4 regions of the Mesorhizobium monacense genome follow, and region 2 is predicted to be linked to each of the others. Evidence: predicted binding sites of a transcription regulator. Region 2 holds the regulator's gene; each other region holds the start of a gene.
What was found. The regulator PhoB, encoded in region 2, activates phosphate uptake and scavenging genes when phosphate is short. The targets are predictions, from matches to a motif close to TGTCATNNANCTGTCAT.
Positions count from the first base shown of each region.

Region 1 (5,136 bases), 2.8 Mb from region 2:
TGTCGATGATGTAGCCGCGGCCGAGATTGGGCGAGACATTGTCGATCTGGCTGAGCGCCACACCTGCGATGCCGGCAATGCCGGAGCCGAGCGCAAAGGTCAGTGCGTCGACCCAGGGGGTCCTGATGCCCATGGAGGCGGCCATGCGGCGGTTGGCGGTGACGGCCCGCATCTGCAGGCCCCACGGCGTGCGCTTCATGACATAGAGCAGCACGGCGAAGACGCCGAGCGCGAAGACCAGGATCCAGAGCCGGTTCCAGGTCACGGCCAGTTGGCCTATGTCGACGGAGCCGGACATCCAGGACGGGTTGCCGACCTCCTGGTTGGTCGGTCCGAAGATACTGCGCACCGCCTGCTGCAGGATCAGCGAGACGCCCCAGGTTGCCAAGAGGGTTTCAAGCGGCCGGCCGTAGAGAAAACGGATGACGCCGCGCTCGATGATGAGCCCGACCAAGGCGGCGACGAGGAAAGCCAGTGGCAGGGCGATGACCAGCGACCAGTCGAACAGGCCGGGAAAGGAGGTGCGGATCACCTGCTGGACGACAAAGGTGGTGTAGGCGCCGAGCATGACCATCTCGCCATGCGCCATGTTGATGACGCCCATGACGCCGAAGGTGATGGCGAGGCCGATCGCCGCGAGCAGCAGCACCGAGCCCAGCGAGATGCCGTACCAGATGTTCTGGCCGGCATCCCAGAGCGCCAGCGACGCATTGATGGCGCCGATCGCGGCCGTCGCCGCGTCCTTGACCGCGCCCTGCGAATTGGCTTCCACCGAGGTGAGCAGCGAGAGTGCGTCGCGATCGCCGCGCGCGCCGATCAGGGCGACAGCGGCGAGCTTGTCGGCCTCGGGCTTGTCGGAAACGAGAACCGACGCCGCGCGGGCCTGCTCGAACAGCGCTTTGACGTTCGCGTCGGTTTCGGCGGCGATAGCCGCGTCGAGCGGCCCGATGTTGGCGGCATCGGGGGTCTTGAACATGGTGTCGGCGGCGGCGATGCGGACAGTCGGATCCTTGGCGCGCAGCGTCAGCGTGCCCAGCGCATCGCGGATGACGCGGCGCAGCGTGTTATTGACTTTGATCTTGGTGAGGTCGGCCTTGGCGGCCTCGGCCGATTTCTCGCCGCTCAGCGGGTCGAGAAGAGCGACGCTGTCGCCGCTTTCATTGCCGACGAAGACCGCGGAATCGGACTTGCGGATGTAGAGATTGCCCTCGGCCAGTGCCGCGAGCGGACGTTCGACCAGGGGGTCGCCAGTGGCGGCAAGTTCACGCACCACTGCCTCGGTGGCCGAAAAGCCGGTACCCGCCGCGAATTTGGCGATGATGGCGCGCAGATCGGCTTCGGCTGCGTTCGACGGCAACAGACTTGCCATCAGGAACAACAGCGTGAGGCCGAGAGCGCGCAACAGGATCATCCGTTCAGATACTCTTCTGTGATCTGGAATTGCGCGTCCGGGCGGACTGGAGGAGGAGCTCGCCCGGACGCTTCGCGGCCTGGGTCGCGGAAGAATCCGCGACCGGTCAGACCCGGGAGGATCAGTTGGTCCCCTTGCCGCCGCACTTGCCGGTGGCAACATTGAAGTTGCCGCATGACAAAGGCGCGCGCCAATCGGAGATCAGGTCCTTGGAGTCAGGCAGGTAGTCGGACCATTCGTCGCCCATCACGAGACCGGGGGTCTGCGACACCGTCTCGAACTGGCCGTCGGCCTGGATTTCGCCGATCAGCACCGGCTTGGTGATGTGATGGTTCGGCATCATCGTCGAATAGCCACCGGTCAGGTTCGGAACGGAGACGCCGATCATGGCGTCGATGACCTTGTCCGGATCGGTTGTGCCAGCCTTCTCGACCGCCTTCACCCACATGTTGAAGCCGATATAGTGAGCTTCCATCGGGTCGTTGGTGGTGCGCTTGTCGTTCTTGATGAACTTGTGCCAGTCGGCGATGAACTTCTCGTTCTCCGGCGTGTCGACGCTTTCAAAGTAGTTCCAGGCGGCGAGATGGCCGACCAGCGGCGCGGTGTCGAGACCGGCAAGCTCTTCCTCGCCGACCGAGAAGGCCATGACCGGGATGTCCTCGGCCTTGATGCCCTGGTTGCCGAGTTCCTTGTAGAACGGCACATTGGCGTCGCCATTGACGGTCGAGACGACGGCGGTCTTCTTGCCGGCCGAACCGAACTTCTTGATCGCCGAGACCTCGGTCTGCCAGTCGGAGAAGCCGAACGGCGTGTAGTTGACCATGATGTCTTCCGCCGCGACGCCCTTCGCCTTCAGATAGGCTTCGAGGATCTTGTTGGTGGTGCGCGGATAGACATAGTCGGTGCCTTCGAGCACCCAGCGCTTCACCGAACCGCCGTCCTCGCTCATCAGGTAGTCGACGGCCGGGATCGCCTGCTGGTTGGGTGCGGCACCCGTGTAGAACACGTTGCGCTCGCTTTCCTCGCCCTCATACTGGACGGGGTAGAACAGGATGTTGTCGAGCTCTGAGAAGACCGGCAGCACCGATTTGCGCGACACAGAGGTCCAGCAGCCGAACACGGCGGCGACCTTGTCCTTGGAGATCAGCTCGCGCGCCTTTTCAGCGAACAGCGGCCAGTTGGACGCCGGATCGACGACGACCGCCTCGAGTTTCTTGCCGAGCAGACCGCCCTTGGCATTCTGCTCCTCGATCAGCATCAGCATGGCATCCTTCAGCGTCGTCTCCGAAATCGCCATGGTCCCCGACAGCGAATGCAGGATACCGACCTTGATCGTGTCGTCCGCCGCCCTCGCGGGAGCCGACGCCAACAGGCCGGCAGCAACCACGCTTGCCGAAAACATTTTTGTTATTTTTGAGAAATTTCCCCTCATATTCCACACTCCCGAGCTGGTTGATTGCACCGCAACAAAGCTATGCAACCACCGTGCCAAACTGTGAAACGAGGTCGGTCACGCCGCGATATCCCAGCCTTATCAGCCGGTTACTATATTAGACGCCAAGCATGAATGGTGCCGACTGAAAACCCGAATGAGGAGAAATTGCGCACACCTGCCTAGATTCTGCCCAAATTTGGCCAATGCCTAAATTTTGAGCCTGCGACATCACGACGACATGCGTCAACGGTTGCGGCGCGGCATGGAAATGGGGCAAGGTCGGCCTTCAACGAGCGACGTCATGGCATCCAGGCTTTCCTGCATTTTCAGCATCTTGCTTCTGTCTGCCGGCACGGGCAGCGCGCGTGCCGACTTCACCGACGGCAAGCTGCCCGACGGAACCTACCATTGTGAGGTCTACCTGCTCGGCCTGTTCCTCAACCTCGGCGACATCACCATCAAGGGCAACATCTATACCGGCCCGGTGACGTTCGGGACCGCGCCGCAAGCCTACAATTACCAGATGGACGCCAACGGCGTGATCAGCTGGCTGGGGCCGCTTGGCGGCTACACCACCGGTGGCAACTCGATCTCGCTGACGCAAGCTACGCTCGACGGACAGACCAGCCCCTCCTTCGACATCATCATGAAGCAGCCCGACGGCGCCTTTACCGCTTCGACCTGTACGAAGAGCTGAGCGGCGGCGCCTAGGCGCTGGTCTGCCGCACCGTCGCGGCGAAAGTTTCCTCTCATGTCATCGGGATGTTGCCGAAACGGACTAGGCAGCGGTGCGCCGTCACCATCCACCCAGAGAGGCAGACACCATGGCCAACGCACCGTCTTCATCCTCCCCCGTCATTCGCGACGTCATCGCCGCGCGCGTCTCGCGCCGCGAAATGCTGAAGGGCAGCCTTGCCTCCGGGGCGCTGATCGCCGGCGGCAGCTTCGTCGGTTCGCTGTTTGCCGGGGAAACCCATGCCGCGGCAGCGCTGTCGACACTCGGCTTTCCCGAGCTGAAGCGCGTCTACGACAAGACCCATGCGGCCGCCGAAGGCTATGAGACGACGATCGTCGCGCGCTGGGGAGATGCGCTTGCCGCCGGCTTGCCGGAGTTCGACGGCACCAAGGTCTCAGCCGACGAGCAGGAAAAGCGTTTTGGTTACAATTGCGATTACATCGCCTTCATGCCGCTGCCGAAAGGCTCGGTGAATTCCGACCACGGCCTGCTCTGCGTCAACAACGAATACATCTCGCCCAATGTGATGTTCCCCGGCATGACCGAGGACGATGCCGGCAAGGCGATGACCAAGGAACAGGTCGACCTCGGCATGGCCGCGATGGGCCATTCGATCGTCGAAGTGATCCTGAAGGACGGCAAGTGGGGAACCGTCGAGGACAGCCCGCTCAACCGCCGCATCACGGTGACCACCGAGATGACCGTCTCCGGGCCCGTCGCCGGCCATGCGCTGATGAAGACCTCGGCCGACGCGACCGGCGCCAAGGTGTTCGGCACCAGCTACAATTGCAGCGGCGGCGTCACGCCCTGGGGCACGGTGCTGACCTGCGAGGAAGGCGTTGCCGACCTGTTTGGCGGTGATCCGAAGGCGGCACCAATTGCCGACATCCTCGACCGCTACGGTTTCGACGGCTCCGACATCTATGGCCGTGGCCGCTTCCACGACCGCTTCAACCTCGACAAGGAACCGAACGAGGCCAATCGTTTCGACTGGGTGGTCGAGATCGACCCTTATGATCCGCAGTCGAAGCCGGTGAAGCGCACCGCTCTTGGCCGCATGTCGCATGAGGCTTCCACGGTCGTGCGCAACAAGGACGGCCGCGTCGTCGTCTACATGGGCGACGACGACTATTTCGAATACATGTACCGCTTCGTCTCCAGCAAAGCCTACGACCCGGCGAACCCCGCTTCCGGCAACAATTTGCTCGACGACGGCGTGCTTTCGGTGGCGCGTTTCGACGCCGACGGCACGATGAGCTGGCTGCCGCTGGTGCACGGCCAGGGCAAGCTGACCGCCGAAAACGGTTTTGCCGACCAGGCCGAGGTGCTGCTCAAGACGAGGCTAGCCGCCGATGCGCTGGGTGCCACGCCGATGGACCGGCCCGAGGACATCGAGACCAATCCGGTGACCGGCCGCGTCTATGCGGTGATGACCAAGAACAAGAAGCGCGACCAGTCGAAGGTCAACCCGGCCAATACGCGGCCGGAAAACCTCTGGGGCCACATCGTCGAGCTGATCCCGCCCGACGGCCGTGGCGCGGACGCCAACCATAC
Region 1 covers NZ_CM165567.1:2,544,790-2,549,925, forward strand. Annotated here, with positions in the region: gene urtB (urea ABC transporter permease subunit UrtB) at 1-1,411, opposite strand, end outside; gene urtA (urea ABC transporter substrate-binding protein) at 1,533-2,843, opposite strand; gene AC1RUK_RS12320 (hypothetical protein) at 3,148-3,543, shown strand; gene AC1RUK_RS12325 (PhoX family protein) at 3,671-5,136, shown strand, end outside.
Region 1: a site for PhoB is predicted at 3,599-3,615, ahead of AC1RUK_RS12325 (PhoX family protein). Genes of this name have one in related genera too.

Region 2 (5,136 bases):
GTGCTGCGGCGCCGCTTCGAACGGCGCTGGTAAAAGAAGGCATCTGGTATGAACATCATGACCGAACAGTCCCTCGAAAATGCAGTGGGCGACAAGATGAACGCCAAGTCGAACGAAGTGATCAAGATGCGCGGCGACAAGGTCGGCGTGTTCTATGGCGACAAGCAGGCGCTGTTCGACGTTAATCTCGACGTCCGCCTCAACCAGGTGACGGCGCTGATCGGCCCTTCCGGCTGCGGCAAGTCGACCTTCCTGCGCTGCCTCAACCGCATGAACGACACCATCGACTCGGCGCGGGTGACCGGCAAGATCACGCTGGACGAAGAGGACATCTACGACAAGAACATCGACGTCGTCGAACTCAGGGCCCGCGTCGGCATGGTGTTCCAGAAGCCCAACCCGTTCCCGAAGTCGATCTACGAGAACGTCGCCTACGGCCCGCGCATCCACGGGCTGGCCAAGCGCAAGGCCGACATGGACCAGATCGTCGAATCGAGCCTGAAGAAGGCGGCGATCTGGAACGAGGTGAAGGATCGCCTGCAAGAGCCCGGCACCGGCCTTTCCGGCGGCCAGCAGCAGCGCCTGTGCATCGCGCGTGCCATCGCCGTGTCGCCGGAAGTGATCCTGATGGACGAGCCCTGCTCGGCGCTCGACCCGATCGCCACGGCCCGCGTCGAGGAGCTGATCGACGAGCTGCGCCAGAATTACACGATCGTCATCGTCACGCACTCGATGCAGCAGGCGGCGCGCGTGTCGCAGCGCACGGCCATGTTCCACCTCGGCTATCTGGTCGAGGAGGGCGCCACCGACAAGATGTTCACCAACCCCGACGACAAGCGCACGCAGGACTACATCACCGGCCGGTTCGGCTGAGCGGTCCGGCGGCAATTTTCAGGCACGAGGACAGGATCATGGGTGAACATCATACCGTCGCCTCTTTCGACGAGGATCTCGGGGCGATCAGCAAGCTGATCTCCGACATGGGCGAACTGGCCGGCTCGATGGTCGGCGGGGCAACCCGTGCATTGCTGACATCGGACAATGCGCTGGCGCAGCGCGTCGTCTCAGACGACGCCATCATGGATGCGCGCCAGCGCGAGCTGGACGACCGCGCCATCACGCTGATCGCCAAGCGCCAGCCGATGGCCAACGATCTGCGCGCGGTGGTCGGTTCGATCCGCATGGCCGGCGATCTTGAGCGCATCGGCGACCTTGCCAAGAACATCGCCAAGCGCGTCGGCACCGTCGGCCTCAGCGTCACGCCGCGCGACCTCTCGCACTCCATCGATGTGATGGCGCAGCTGGTGCTGGTCCAGGTGCAACGGGTGATCGAGCAATACGCCGCCGCCGACGCTGCGGCACTCGCCAAGCTTCGGAACGACGACGAGCGCATCGACGTCAAGTACACGTCGGTGTTCCGCGAGCTGCTGACCTACATGATGGAGGATCCGCGCAACATCACGGCCTGCACGCATCTGCTGTTTTGCGCCAAGAATCTGGAGCGCATCGGCGACCATGTCACCAACATTGCCGAGAACGCCTACTACGTTCTGACCGGCTCGCAATTGCCCGCCAATCGTCCCAAACAGGACGAGACGGCGATGTCCGCGCCGGCGGCATGACAGGGGTAACCGACCGATGATCGCGCCACGCATCATGGTGGTGGAGGACGAGGAGCCGCTGGGGGTGCTGCTCCGCTACAATCTGGAGTCCGAAGGCTACCAGGTCGAGGTGGTGACGCGCGGCGACGAGGCCGAGATCCGCCTGCAGGAGAATGTGCCCGATCTTCTGGTGCTCGACTGGATGGTGCCGGCGGTTTCCGGCATCGAGCTTTGCCGGCGCCTGAGGATGCGGCCCGAGACCGAGCGGCTGCCGATCATCATGCTGACGGCGCGTGGCGAAGAGAGCGACCGCGTGCGGGGCCTCTCCACCGGCGCCGACGACTATCTGGTCAAGCCGTTCTCGACGCCGGAATTCATGGCCAGGGTCAAGGCGCTGCTGCGCCGCGCCAAGCCGGAAGTGCTGTCCAGCATGCTGAAGGTTGGCGACATCGTGCTCGATCGCGAGTCGCACCGGGTCTACCGCAAGAAGAGCGAGATCAGGCTCGGACCGACCGAGTTCCGACTGCTCGAATTCATGATGCGGCATCCGGGCCGGGTGTTTTCGCGCAGCCAGCTGCTCGACAATGTCTGGGGCGAGACGATCTATATCGACGAGCGCACGGTCGACGTGCATGTCGGCCGGCTGCGCAAGGCGGTCAACAATGGCCGCATGCCCGACGTCATCCGCACCATCCGCGGCGCCGGCTACGCCATCAGGGAAGATTAGGACCCTTCCATCCCGACAGATCGGGATTCACGCGCTACTTTCTAAGCGAGACAGTACAGCCCACAGAGCATCGAACTCGGGTTTGGTGGTCTCGCGGGTTTGCGCGCCATCTGGGTCGTCGACCTCTCCCACCGGCGGCAGTTCCCCTTCGGGCAAGTGATCGCCGTCGAGACCGCCGGGATAGGCGAGGAGCACGCGACCATCTGCGTAAATGTGCATTGCCCGACAACCAAGATTTTCGGCGTCGCATTCGAAGTAGGACACGACGGGAAGATCAGTTTCACGGGACGAGACATCGGCGCAAGAAAGCCAACGGACTGGCGGGCCGAAGTCCGGCAGGTAATATGTCACGCCATGCCGGTTACGGTAGCTCTTCATCATAGACGCTCACGATTGGGGGTCTGACGTTTCAGGCAACGCTCTTGCCGGCGACCGTTCGCTGCTGGACGCCCGGCGCAAAAATCTCCTGGTCGACGAAGCCGAGCGCGCGCATGGCGCAGCCCTCGCGGATCAGCGGCAACTCATTCGGCTCGGTGTCGAAGGAGATCGATTTCGAGTGCTGGCCGCCGGCAGTCTGGGCAATCGCCTCGCGCAGCGCCGGTTCGATCAGATCGAAGGCGGCGGCGCCGACGCCGACCATGGCGACCGGTGCCGGGTCGATCAGTGCGAACAGGCTGCCAAGGCCGAAGCCGAGCGCCTCGCCGGCCTTGCGATAGGCTTCGCGCTCCGGGCCGTCGGTCTCGCGCGCCCGCGCGGCGAGCGCGCGCATGTCGGCATCGCCGACATCGACCGGTTCGGCATCCTCGCTCATCATCCTGGCGTTGCGCCAGATGGCATAGTTGCCGGCATAGGCCTCGACGCAGCCGCGCCGTCCGCAGCGGCAGAGCGCACCGCCCGGCCGGTGGATCATGTGGCCGAACTCGCCGCCGGACGAATGAGTGCCGGTGAACAGTTCGCCCTTCAGCACCAGCCCCATGCCGATGCCGTGCGAGAGCAGGATGGCGATGAAATCGTCGCGGTAGCGGTCGGGATCGCGCCATTGCAGCGCCACCGCCATCATGTTGCAGTCGTTTTCCATGGTGGCGGGAATGCCGAATTCGCCTTCCAGAATGTCGGCAAAGGGGATGTCGGTCAGCGACGTGATCGGCGACCACAGCATGGCGCGGGCATGGGTGTCGGTGATGCCCTGGATGCCCATCGCGATGCGGGCGACGCTGCGCACATCGAGGTCCGGATCCTCGAACCGGCGCCGGACTATTGCCGTGCATTCGCCGATCAGCTCGTCGCGCGGCATGGTCAGCGTGTCGAGGCGGCGCTGTTCCTCGGCAATGACCTGTCCGGCATAATCGATGACGGCGACGGAGAGGAAGTTCAGCGACAGCACCACGGTCATCACCGCCGTGGCTTCCGGATTGAGGCCGAGGCCGACCTGCGGCCGGCCGCGCTTCAGTGAAGCCGTCTCGCTCGGCTTGCTCTCGGTGAGGATGCCTTCCTGGATCAGGTCCGACGAGATCGCCGAAATGGTCGAATGGCTGAGGCCGGTGGTCGCGGCGATCTCAGTCCGTGACGGCTGGCCGGCCCGGCGCACAGCCGAAATCACCATCGCCCGGTTGCGCCGGCGTAGATCGTCGTGGCGGATTCCAACCGACATGGCCTGCGTTCCTCCCTGCCGCCGCAGCCTTTCGTGACGTCGAAAGCCGTCGACGCGCTCATTGAATATTGGCAGAAGTGGGAAGCCCTGTCATTTATTTATTCCGAGACTCGAAAAAAAGTCACCGACCCATCAAAATCCATCAGAATCGATGTTGACAGCGCTTCATCGTTGCATCAGTATTTTTTCGAGGCTCGAAAAAATAGAGCCTTGTGCCGACCTTCGGGTCAGTTTTGTCGCGCCGCGCGCGGCGCAGGGAGGATATCATGAAGAAATTTGCAGTCGCCATGCTGGCGGGTGTCGCCATGTCGCTGACACTGGCGTCGGTCGCGCAGGCGAAGGACAAGGTCATTGGCGTGTCATGGTCGAACTTCCAGGAAGAGCGCTGGAAGACCGACGAGGCGGCAATGAAGGCGGCGATCGAGGCTGCCGGCGACAAGTACATTTCCGCCGACGCGCAGTCCAATCCCGGCAAGCAGCTGACCGACGTCGAAAGCCTGATCTCGCAGGGTGCGAATGCGCTGATCGTGCTGGCGCAGGACGCCTCGGCCATCGGGCCGGCGGTGCAGAAGGCGCTTGACGAAGGCATTCCGGTCGTCGGCTACGACCGACTGATCGAGAACAAGGACGTCTTCTACCTGACCTTCGACAACAAGGAAGTCGGCCGCATGCAGGCCCGCGAAGTGTTCAAGGTCAAGCCGGAAGGCAACTATGTCTTCATCAAGGGTTCGGGCGCCGATCCGAACGCCGATTTCCTGTTCGCCGGCTCCATGGAAGTGCTGAAGGAAGCCATCGACGGCGGCAAGATCAAGAATGTCGGCGAGGCCTATACGGATGGCTGGCTGCCGGCCAATGCGCAGAAGAACATAGAACAGTTCCTGACCGCCAACGACAACAAGGTCGATGCGGTGGTGGCGGCCAATGACGGCACCGCCGGCGGTGTCGTTGCCGCGCTGACGGCTCAAGGGTTGGCCGGAACCGTTCCGGTCTCGGGCCAGGACGGCGACCACGCCGCGCTGAACCGCATCGCGCTCGGCACGCAGACCGTGTCGGTGTGGAAGGACGCGCGCGAGCTCGGCAAGAACGCCGCCGAGATAGCCTCGCAGCTGGCCGACGGAAAGCAGATGACCGACATCGCCGGCGTCAAGGACTTCACC
Region 2 covers NZ_CM165567.1:6,600,665-6,605,800, forward strand. Annotated here, with positions in the region: gene pstA (phosphate ABC transporter permease PstA) at 1-33, shown strand, start outside; gene pstB (phosphate ABC transporter ATP-binding protein PstB) at 49-873, shown strand; gene phoU (phosphate signaling complex protein PhoU) at 912-1,622, shown strand; gene phoB (phosphate regulon transcriptional regulator PhoB) at 1,639-2,328, shown strand; gene AC1RUK_RS31650 (DUF6881 domain-containing protein) at 2,356-2,709, opposite strand; gene AC1RUK_RS31655 (ROK family protein) at 2,738-3,979, opposite strand; gene xylF (D-xylose ABC transporter substrate-binding protein) at 4,246-5,136, shown strand, end outside.

Region 3 (5,136 bases), 480 kb from region 2:
GTGCCGATCATGCGGAACGGTCCGGGATGAACCGTCGGCTCCGGCACGTGCTTGATGACGAGATCGAACAGCGGCGCCAGGCCCTGGTCCCTCGGGCCTTCAGGATTTTCCGAGACCCAGCCGTCGCGGCCCGAACCGTAGAGGATCGGGAAGTCGAGCTGCTCGTCGGTAGCGTCGAGCGCGGCAAACAGGTCGAACACCTCGTTGACCACCTCGACATGGCGGGCGTCCGGGCGATCGATCTTGTTGATGACGACGATCGGCTTCAGCCCGACCTTGAGCGCCTTGCCGACGACGAACTTGGTCTGCGGCATCGGCCCTTCGGCGGCGTCGACCAGCACGATGGCCGAATCCACCATCGACAGGATGCGCTCGACCTCGCCGCCGAAGTCGGCGTGGCCGGGTGTGTCGACGATGTTGATGCGGGTATCCTTCCAGTCGACCGAGGTCGCCTTGGCCAGGATGGTGATGCCGCGTTCCTTTTCGAGATCGTTGGAATCCATGGCGCGTTCGGCGACGCGCTGGTTGTCGCGGAAGGAGCCGGACTGCTTCAGCAGCTGGTCGACGAGGGTGGTTTTTCCATGGTCGACGTGCGCGATGATCGCGATGTTACGAATTTTCATTTTACGGTCTCGGGAGCGTTACAGGCAGCAGGCCCAAAGGCGCAGCCTCTTTCGGTTGCGCGGCTCATACAGGGTTTTTCGCATTTGCGAAAGAGGAGGCTCGTCACCAAATACTCATCAAATCTTAAACATCCGCGTGTGAAATGATTTTGTTAACCAAGGCGGAACCTTTCAGGGCCCGGGCAGTTCGAACGTCATGACCGATCACGTCAGCAAATTTCGGCCGATTCTCGCTTGGGCGGCGCTCGTCGTCGTACTTGCGGCAGGTGGTGCGCAGTCCGCCGCGACGCTCAAGGGAAATCCGGCCTTGCCATCCGACACGCAGACGGCCGAGCAGCTCTACGCCGACGCCCCCGATGGCGTCGACCCGATCGTGACCGGCCCGGTCAGCGCCGCCTTCAAGCAGCAGCAGAAGGCCGCCGGCTGCGACAGCGCGGTATGGCCGAAGATTCCCGTCGCCTGCTATCCTGACTAGAGCGCCGCGCGCCCCTTGGGCACGCGAATGGGACGCTCCAGCACCTTTGAATCCCGCCACTCCGCAGCCTTACGCCGACCGCACAGGATCGAGGGTGACCTTGTAAAGCTCGTTGTCGTCGCGATCCATCAGCCGCACCGTCATCTGTTCGCTGGCGCCGTTGATGTCGACGAGGCCGAAGAACTGCAGCCCGGCCGACGGCGGCAGGTTCTGGCCCTGCTCGGCGGTCGGCGCCTTGATGAATTTCAGCTCCGGCCCGAAGGTCATGTCGAAATCGTTGGGGCCGAACGTGCCGGCGTGGATCGGGCCGGAGACGAATTCCCAGAACGGGTTGAAATCCTGGAACTGTGCCTTGTCCGGATTGTAGTAGTGCGCCGCCGTGTAGTGCACGTCGGCGGTGAGCCACACCGTGTTGCTGATGCCGGCGTTCTTGATGTAGCGCAGCAGGTCGGCGATCTCGAGTTCGCGACCCTTTGGCGCACCATTGTCGCCATTGCTGACCGCTTCGGCGCCGGCCTTCTTGGCGGCGTCGTCCCAGACGACGAGGCCGAGCGGCATGTCGGCGGCGATGATCTTCCAGGTCGCGTTGGAGTTGGCCAGCTCGCGCTTCAGCCACTTGGTCTGCTGTTCGCCAAGCATGCGCGACTGCGGCGTCATCGTATCCTGCATGCCCGGGCTGTTGGGGCCGCGATAGGAGCGCATGTCGAGGAAGAACACGTCGAGCAGCGGCCCATAGGCGATCTTGCGGTAGACGCGGCCGGGTTCGGACGGCTCGTAGCGGATCGTCGTCATTTCGTGGAAAGCGCGGGCCGCGCGGGCCGCCAGCACATGGATGGATTTTTCCGTGTAGCGGTTGTCGGCGCTCAAATCCTTCGAGTCCGACCAGTTGTTCAGCACCTCATGGTCGTCCCACTGGTAGAAGGTCGGGCAGATGGCGCAGAGGCCGAGCACGTGTTTGTCCATCATGTTGTATTTCCACTGGTCCCGGTATTCGTCCAGCGTCTCGGCGACCTTGCGCTTGCCGTCGATGAGCACGACGTTCTTCCACTTGCCGCCGCCGGGCAGGTCGACCTCGTCCTTCATCGCGCCGTCGGCATAGATGGTGTCGCCGGAATGCAGGAAGAAGTCGGGCGTGTGCTTGCCGATCGTGGCGTAGGTCTTCATGCCGGTCTCGTCGATGCCCCAGCCCTGGCCGGCGGTATCGCCCGACCAAGCGAACTTGATATCGCGCTTGGAGGCAGGCGCTGTACGGAAGCGCCCGACGTTCGGCTCGGAGACGGCATTGATGTCGGCGAGGTCGGCCGCCGTCATGCGGTAGAAGATGTCCTGGTCGGAGGCAAGCTCGGTGAGCAGCCGCTTCACCGTGTAGTCGCTGGCCGGCGACGTATCGAGCGGCGCAAGCCGCGTTGCATTGGCGAAACTCTCCGTCGTCGAGACTTCGAACATGACGCGCGACGGACGGTCCGTGCGCGTCCACACCATGCCACTGGTGGCATCGACATCGCCCGACTGGACGCCATGGGTGAAGCCCGGCCGCTGATTGGCGCGCGAATAATAGGGCATCGCAAGGCCCGATGCACCGACCAGGCCAAGGGCGCTGGCGGAGGTGACGAAAGCGCGGCGGGAAATTCTGTTCATGGCTGTCTCCTGGATGGCTGCGAACGGTGCCCCCAAGGTCCAGCCTCAATGTTTCAGCCACATCTCCAAACCATGAAGGTTTCGTAACAACCAACAGGCGGGCGTCTCATATCGAAGGTGGCGGCCTGATGATCAGGCCGCCCCTTTTTTGAGTTGGGTTATTGCCGTCCGCGAAGGCGTGTCGAGATTCAGGTCAGGCCGGCATCACCTGAACATCGCCTTAAGCCGCCTGCGGCTCCGGATCGAAAGGCGGCCGGCTAGTGTTGATCAGCAGCGAGATACAGGCGGCGGCTATTGCCGTCATGCCGGCGATCATGAAGGCCAGTTCGTAATTGCCTTGCAGCTCGCGCATGGTGCCGCCGAAGAAGGCGGCGCTTGCCGCACCCACCTGGTGCCCGGCGACGATCCAGCCGAAGACGATCGGTCCACTGCGGTCGCCGAATGCCTCGTTGGCAAGCCTGAGCGTCGGCGGCACGGTGGCGATCCAGTCGAGGCCGTAGAGCACGGCGAAGATGATCAGGCTGGTCGCCGAGAAACCGGAATAGGGCAGGTAGATCAGCGACAGGCCGCGGATGGCATAGTAGACGCCGAGCAGCTTGCGCGGATCGAAGCGGTCGGTGAGCCAGCCCGACAGCGTCGTGCCGATCAGGTCGAAGATGCCCATCATCGACAGCAGGCCGGCAGCCTGCACCTCGCCGATGCCCATATCGCCGCAGAAGGCGATCAGATGGGTGCCGACCAGCCCGTTGGTGGTGAAGCCGCAGACAAAGAAGGTGGCGAACAGGTACCAGAACACGCGGGTGCCGGCGGCGCGCCGCAGCGTGCCCAGCGTATGCGCCAGGAAATTGCCCTGGGATGCCGGCGATGTCGGCGGCACGTCGTCGGCCTCCGCGCCGTAGCGCACCATGCCGATCGAGGCCGGGCGCTCCGGCACCAGCAGCCAGACCAGCGGCACCAGAGCGGCAGTGGCGATCGCGATGGCGATGGCGACCGGCTTCCAGCCGCCCGCCTGCGCCAGCGCGGCGAGCAGCGGCAGGAACACCAGCAGGCCGGTGGCGCTGGAGGCCGACATCAGGCCCATCACCAGGCCGCGATTGGTCTTGAACCAGCGATTGACGATGGTGGCCCCGAGCACGGTGGCGACCGCACCCGAACCGATGCCGGAAAACACGCCCCAGGTGATCAGTAGATGCCATGGCTTGGTCATCAGCAGGCTGAGCGCCGTCGAACCCGACATGATCAGCAGCGAGGCCAGCAGCGTGCGGCGCAGGCCGATGCGCTCCATCAAAGCCGCGGCAAACGGCCCGGTCAGGCCGTAGAGGAAGATACCGATGGCGGCGGCCAGCGAGACGACATCGCGCCGCCAGCCAAAACTCTCCTCCAACGGCAGCATCATGACCGAGGGTGCCGAGCGAAGCCCGGCCGCGATCAACAGGCAGAGGAAGATGACACCGACCACGACGAAAGCGTAGCGCTGGCCAAACGGACGGGATTGAGCTATCATGTTACTGACCGGTACGTTGCAATTGGGTGGTACTATCCATACGTACCGGTCAGTAACATTGTCAAGCGAGTCTTTTGCATGCCATCGGACAATAAAATTGAACCGTCCATCAAGGACCCGCACGCGTCGGCCCTGCCGAGAGCCGGCGAGAAGATCCTCGACGTGGCCCGCGACCTCTTCTACCGGCAAGGCATCAGGGCGATCGGCGTCGACGAGATCGTCAGGCGCGCCGGCGTCACCAAGCCCAGCCTCTACCGCAGCTTTCCGTCCAAGGATGAATTGGCCGCGTCCTACCTGCGGCAATACGACCTTGAGTTCTGGGAGCGCTTCGACGAGGCGGTCGATGCCCATCCCGGCACTCCGCGCGCCCAGATCAACGCTTTCCTGACCCGCGTCGGCAAGCGCACGCAAAGACCCGATTACCGCGGCTGCGGCATGACCAACGCGGCGGTCGAATATCCCGAGCACGGACACCCGGCGCGCGTGGTGAGCGAAGCCAACAAGCAGGAACTGCGGCGCCGCCTGCGCGCCATGGCAACCGCCATGGGCGCTGCCGATTCCGACACGCTGGGCGATGGACTGCTGCTCCTGATCGAGGGCGCCTACATCAGCGGCCAGCTGTTCGGGCTAGGCGGGCCGGCGGCGTCGGTTGCCCGCAACGCCGACCTGCTGATCGAAGCCAGCTTGAAGAAATAGCGTTTGACGATACGCTGCGGCAGCTCGAAACGGAGTTGTCCGCATGCGCTCTCTTCTGATCCCGCTTGCCCTCGCCGGTCTCTGCCAGGCGGCCCACGCCGACGGCATATCCAGCGCCTACACCGACCTCGACTGGAAGAAGGATTGCGTCACCTATGCGAAGGCCGAGGAAGGCGATGGCGACTGGGCCAATCTCGCCT
Region 3 covers NZ_CM165567.1:6,116,868-6,122,003, reverse strand. Annotated here, with positions in the region: gene typA (translational GTPase TypA) at 1-623, opposite strand, end outside; gene AC1RUK_RS29420 (hypothetical protein) at 820-1,098, shown strand; gene AC1RUK_RS29415 (alkaline phosphatase D family protein) at 1,168-2,736, opposite strand; gene AC1RUK_RS29410 (MFS transporter) at 2,957-4,240, opposite strand; gene AC1RUK_RS29405 (TetR/AcrR family transcriptional regulator) at 4,319-4,936, shown strand; gene AC1RUK_RS29400 (hypothetical protein) at 4,980-5,136, shown strand, end outside.
Region 3: a site for PhoB is predicted at 2,809-2,825, ahead of AC1RUK_RS29415 (alkaline phosphatase D family protein). Genes of this name have one in related genera too.

Region 4 (5,136 bases), 1.6 Mb from region 2:
CATTCGGTGGTGTTCGACGAAGCCGAGAACCGGCTGCACGCCCAGAAGGCGGTTTTGGCCTGGTGCCTGGGCGCTTGATCTCCGGAGGTGTGATGCCTATCTGCGGGCCATCACGCAAATTGAGCGCGTTTCGGTGCATGTGCCCCTCCGGGCCGCATGGCCGCGCGCCGGAGCTTTGTCATGTTGGAAACCCGTCAAGTGACTGAACATCACCCTCAACTCGGCGAATTCGGCTATGCTGGCGACGATCACGTCGTGCCGTTCGAGGTCGCCCCGCTCGACGTGCGCGGCCGCACCGTCCAGCTAGGACCGATGCTCGACGCTATCCTTGGCCGCCACGAGTATCCCGAACCGGTCGCCCGCCTGCTGGCGGAGGCCTGCGTGCTGACGGTGCTGCTTGGCACCTCGCTCAAATTCGAGGGCAAGTTCATCCTGCAGACCCGCACCGACGGGCCCGTCGACATGCTGGTGGCGGATTTTACGACGCCATCCGCATTGCGCGCCTATGCACGCTTTGATCCCGACCGGCTCGAGGCGCTGACGGCTGCCGGCGAAATCTCGCAACAGACGCTGCTCGGCAACGGCGTGCTGGCGCTGACCATCGACCAGGGCGCGCATACGCAGCGCTACCAGGGCATCGTTCAGCTCGACGGCGAGACGCTGGAAGAGGCCGCGCGCACCTATTTCCGCCAGTCGGAGCAGATCCCGACCGATCTCAGGCTTTCGGTTGCCAAGCTGGTGACGCCCGGCATAGGTGGTCCCCGCGAGCAGTGGCGCGCCGGCGGTCTCTTGGCGCAGTTCCTGCCGCAATCGCCGGAGCGCATGCGTGTGCCGGACATTTCCGGTGGCGACGGCGATCCGCGCGACGAGGTCCATGACCCGGTCGATAATTCCTGGCAGGAGCTTCTCGCCCTGCTCGGCACCATCGAGCCGACCGAGCTGATCGATCCGACCGTCGGCGCCGAGCGGCTGCTCTACCGGCTGTTCCACGAGCATGGCGTGCGTGTCTTCGGCGGCGTGCCGGTGGCCGACCAGTGTTCCTGCTCGCGCGAGAAGATCCGCGGCATCCTCGAAGGCTTCTCGGCGCAGGAGATCAAGGACAGCACCGAGGATGGCGGCATCCATGTCGCCTGCGAGTTCTGCTCGACGCAATACGATTTCGACCCGGCTGAATTCGCTGCGGCGCAGTGAGACAGTCCTTCTCCCCGTCGCTATACGGGGAGGTGAGGAGTGGTCCGCGCAGCGGACGAAAAGCCAATTGCTTGGCTTTTCGAACGACGAACGCCGGCAGGCGGATGAGGGGCAGCGATACCTTTCGGTACCTGGGGCGCCGTTCTCAGTTCACCGTCCGGCGCGTGCCCGGCAGATCGAGCGAGAAGGCGGGGATGGCGATGTCGAACGTCTCGCCCCGCTTGTTGCGCATCGTGTAGTGGCCGACCATGATGCCCGATGGTGTCGAGAGCGGGCAGCCGGACGTATATTGGTAGCTGTCGCCAGGGTTGAGTTCGGGCTGATCACCGACGACGCCGGCGCCGCGCACCTCCTCGACCCGGCCGCTGCCATCGGTGATGTGCCAGTAGCGCGACATTAGCTGCACGAACTCGTCCGACTGGTTGTCGATGGTGACGTGGTAGCCCCAGACATAGCGGTTCTCCGACGGATCGGAGCGATCCTCCAGATAGAACGGCCTGACCTGCACTTCGATGTTGCGCGTAATGGCGCGGTACATGAGCTACTCCAAACAGTCCCGGCGGAAGTCTCGGCGCGCTCTTTGACTAGGTCAACGGAGCGCGGCGCCTGTCTCTTCCGTCTTTGTGCGCACCTGCCGCCAAACAATGTCATTTAAGTGACACATGACAATGATGGTGTGCACGGACCGTGCCGGGCGACTCGGGCGCTCTGTCGACCTGTTCAAAACGGCCCTCTTCCGGCCGGCTTTCCGGAGTGACGAGATCTCGATGGAACTGATCGTCATCGCCGCCGCCCTGCTTTCGACAGCCCTCATTCTTTCAAATCTCGCCAGCATCCTGCTTGCGGCCTTCAGGCTGAAGCGGCCGCGCACCCTTGCGCGGCCAGCCGGCAAGGCGCCGCCGGTGTCGATCGTCATCCCCTCCCGCGGCGTCGAACCGTTCACCGAGGAGACGCTTCAGCGCGCCTTCTCGCTCGACTGGCCGCGCTACGAGCTCGTCTTCTGTGTCGCCCATGCCGACGATCCGGTGGTCAAGCTGATAAACAGGGCGATCGTCCGGTTTCCGAAGATACCGGCCCGGCTGCTGATCGGCGACGACCGCATTAGCGCCAATCCGAAGCTCAACAATTGCGTCAAGGGTTGGGAAGCGGCGCGCCACCACTGGGTCATCCTTGCCGATTCCAACGTGCTGATGCCGAGGGACTATGTCCAGCACCTGATGGCGGCGTGGCGGCCCGACACCGGCCTTGTCTGCTCGACGCCGATCGGCTCGCGTCCGGACGGCTTCTGGGCCGAGGTCGAATGCGTCTTCCTCAACACGCTACAGGCGCGCTGGCAATACACAGGCGAGGCGGTCGGCCTGGGCTTCGCCCAAGGCAAGAGCATGCTGTGGAAGAAGCCTGTGCTCGACGCCAATGGCGGCATCCGCGCGCTTGCCGCCGAGATCGCCGAGGACGCCGCCGCGACCAAGCTGGTCAACGGGCTGGGGCTGCGCGTCAATCTTGTCGCTTCGCCCTTCGAGCAGCCGCTTGGGGAGCGCCGTCTCGGTGACATATGGTCGCGCCAGGCCCGTTGGGCGCGCCTGCGCCGCGTCACCTTCCCGTTGTTCTTCGCCCCCGAAATCCTGACCGGCGTGGCCGTGCCGCTGGCACTGGCCCTGGTCGCAGCGGCCGGCGCCGGCATCAGTCTGCCGCTCACCGTGCTCTGCGTTCTGGCGCTCGCCTATGCGCCGGAATGCGCGTTGGCCTGGGCCAAGGGCTGGTATCTGTCGCCACGTACCATTCCGGCGATGATGGTGCGTGACCTGATGCTGCCGGCGATCTGGGCGCGCGGCTGGCTCGGCGGCTCGGTCGACTGGCGCGGCAATGCGATGACCATCCGCACCAAGGCTATGACCGAGCTGGAAGAGGGCGCCTGAGCAACGCTCAGGCGTTTGTCCAATCGCAGTCTGGACCCTTTATTTGGCGGATTTCAGCGCCTGTTCGACATCGGCGAGCAGATCGTCCGCATCCTCAAGTCCGACCGAAAGCCTGAGCGTGCCCGGGCCGATGCCGAGCTCGGCGCGCGCCTCGTCGCTGAGGTTCTTGTGCGTCGTCGTCGCCGGATGGGTTATCAGGCTCTTGGCGTCGCCGAGATTGTTGGAGATCAGCACGATGTCGAGCGCGTTCTGGAAGGCGAAGGCCGCCTGCTTGCCGCCCTTGACGTCGAGACAGATCAGCGTCGAGCCGCCCGTCATCTGCTTCTTGACGATATCGGCCTGCGGATGGTCGGCGCGGCCCGGATAGATGACGCGGGCGATTTCTGGGCGCTCGGCAAGGAAGTCGGCGATCTTGCCGGCACTTTCCGTCTGCTGGCGCACGCGCAGCGGCAGCGTCTCCAGGCCCTTGAGCAGGGTCCAGGCGTTGAACGGCGACAGGCTGGGACCGGTGTGGCGGAAATAGTCGTGCAAATTCTCGTCGATCCACTTCTTGTCCGACAGGATGACACCGCCGAGGCAGCGGCCCTGGCCGTCAATATGCTTCGTCGCCGAATAGACGACGATATGGGCGCCAAGCTGCAAGGGCTTCTGCTGCAAGGGCGTGGCAAAGACGTTGTCGACGATCAGCCTGGCGCCGATCGAATTGGCAAGCGAAGCGACGGCGGCGATGTCGACCACTTCCAGCGTCGGATTGGTCGGGCTTTCGAGGAAGAACAGCTTGGTGTTCGGCTTGACCGCCTTTTCCCAGTTGGCGATATCGGTGCCGTCGACCAGCGTTGCCTCGATGCCGTATTTCGGCGCCAGCGTCTCGACCACCCAGCGGCAGGAGCCGAACAGCGCGCGTGCCGCCACGATATGGTCGCCGGCCCTGGCGCTGCACAGAAGGGCAGCCGTCACCGCCGCCATGCCGGAGGCCGTGGCGCGCGCGTCTTCCGCACCTTCCAGCGCGCACATGCGCTTTTCGAACATGTCGACGGTGGGATTGGCATAGCGCGAATAGATGAAGCCCGGTTCCTCACCCTTGAAGCGGGCTTCCGCCGCCTGTGCCGTCTCGTAGACATAGCCCTGGGTGAGGTACATCGCCTCGGAGGTCTCGCCGAAGCCGGAACGCAAGGTCCCGCCATGCACGAGTGCCGTCTGAGGTTTCCAGTCGCGCTTCTTGGTCATTGCTCTGTCCCAAACACAAAAAAACCGGCCGCGAAAGTCGCAACCGGTCCATACGGCCTTGCGGCCAACGGTCCTTTAGCGACTTGTTTAACGTGGCTGCAAGCCGACCGGCCAAATCACCACGGGATAACGACCCTTTAGACCCGCACCGCGCTTGCGTCAATTGCCGGCTTCATTAAGAGGTTTGTACCAAGCAGGTTCCGCAAAAGTGTTCGACGATTTTGCGGCAGGAACCTGCGGCGAAAAAAAGCCCGGCCTTGAAGCGGAGCCAGCCTTTGCGGCAGACAGGCATTCTTCCCGATCAGGACATTTCCGCGCTTTTCCAGTCGGGCGCGCTGAAATCGCCGCGCGCTCTCGACGCCGACCAGATCCAGCCGGCCAGCCTCGATCTGAGGCTTGGCGACAAGGCCTGGCGCGTGCGCGCCTCCTTCCTGCCCGGTCCCAATCACCAGGTCGTCGACAAGCTCGAGCGGCTGAAGCTGCACGAGATCAGCCTCGCCGAGGGCGCCGTGCTGGAAACCGGCTGCGTCTACATCGTGCCGCTGCTGGAAAGCCTGGCCTTGCCGGCCGACATTTCCGCTTCGGCCAACCCGAAGAGCTCGACCGGGCGGCTCGACATCTTCACCCGCGTGATGACCGATCGCGGCCATGAGTTCGACAAGATCGCCGCCGGCTATCATGGTCCACTCTATCTCGAGGTCAGCCCGCGCACCTTCCCGATCGTCGTGCGCGCCGGCTCGCGGCTGTCGCAAATCCGTTTCCGTACCGGCAACGCGTTGCTGTCGGAAGGTGAATTGCGCGA
Region 4 covers NZ_CM165567.1:4,980,639-4,985,774, reverse strand. Annotated here, with positions in the region: gene argF (ornithine carbamoyltransferase) at 1-78, shown strand, start outside; gene AC1RUK_RS23915 (Hsp33 family molecular chaperone) at 157-1,191, shown strand; gene apaG (Co2+/Mg2+ efflux protein ApaG) at 1,337-1,729, opposite strand; gene AC1RUK_RS23905 (ceramide glucosyltransferase) at 1,959-3,107, shown strand; gene AC1RUK_RS23900 (O-succinylhomoserine sulfhydrylase) at 3,147-4,334, opposite strand; SAM riboswitch at 4,390-4,467, opposite strand; gene AC1RUK_RS23895 (2'-deoxycytidine 5'-triphosphate deaminase) at 4,610-5,136, shown strand, end outside.
Region 4: a site for PhoB is predicted at 1,837-1,853, ahead of AC1RUK_RS23905 (ceramide glucosyltransferase). Genes of this name have one in related genera too.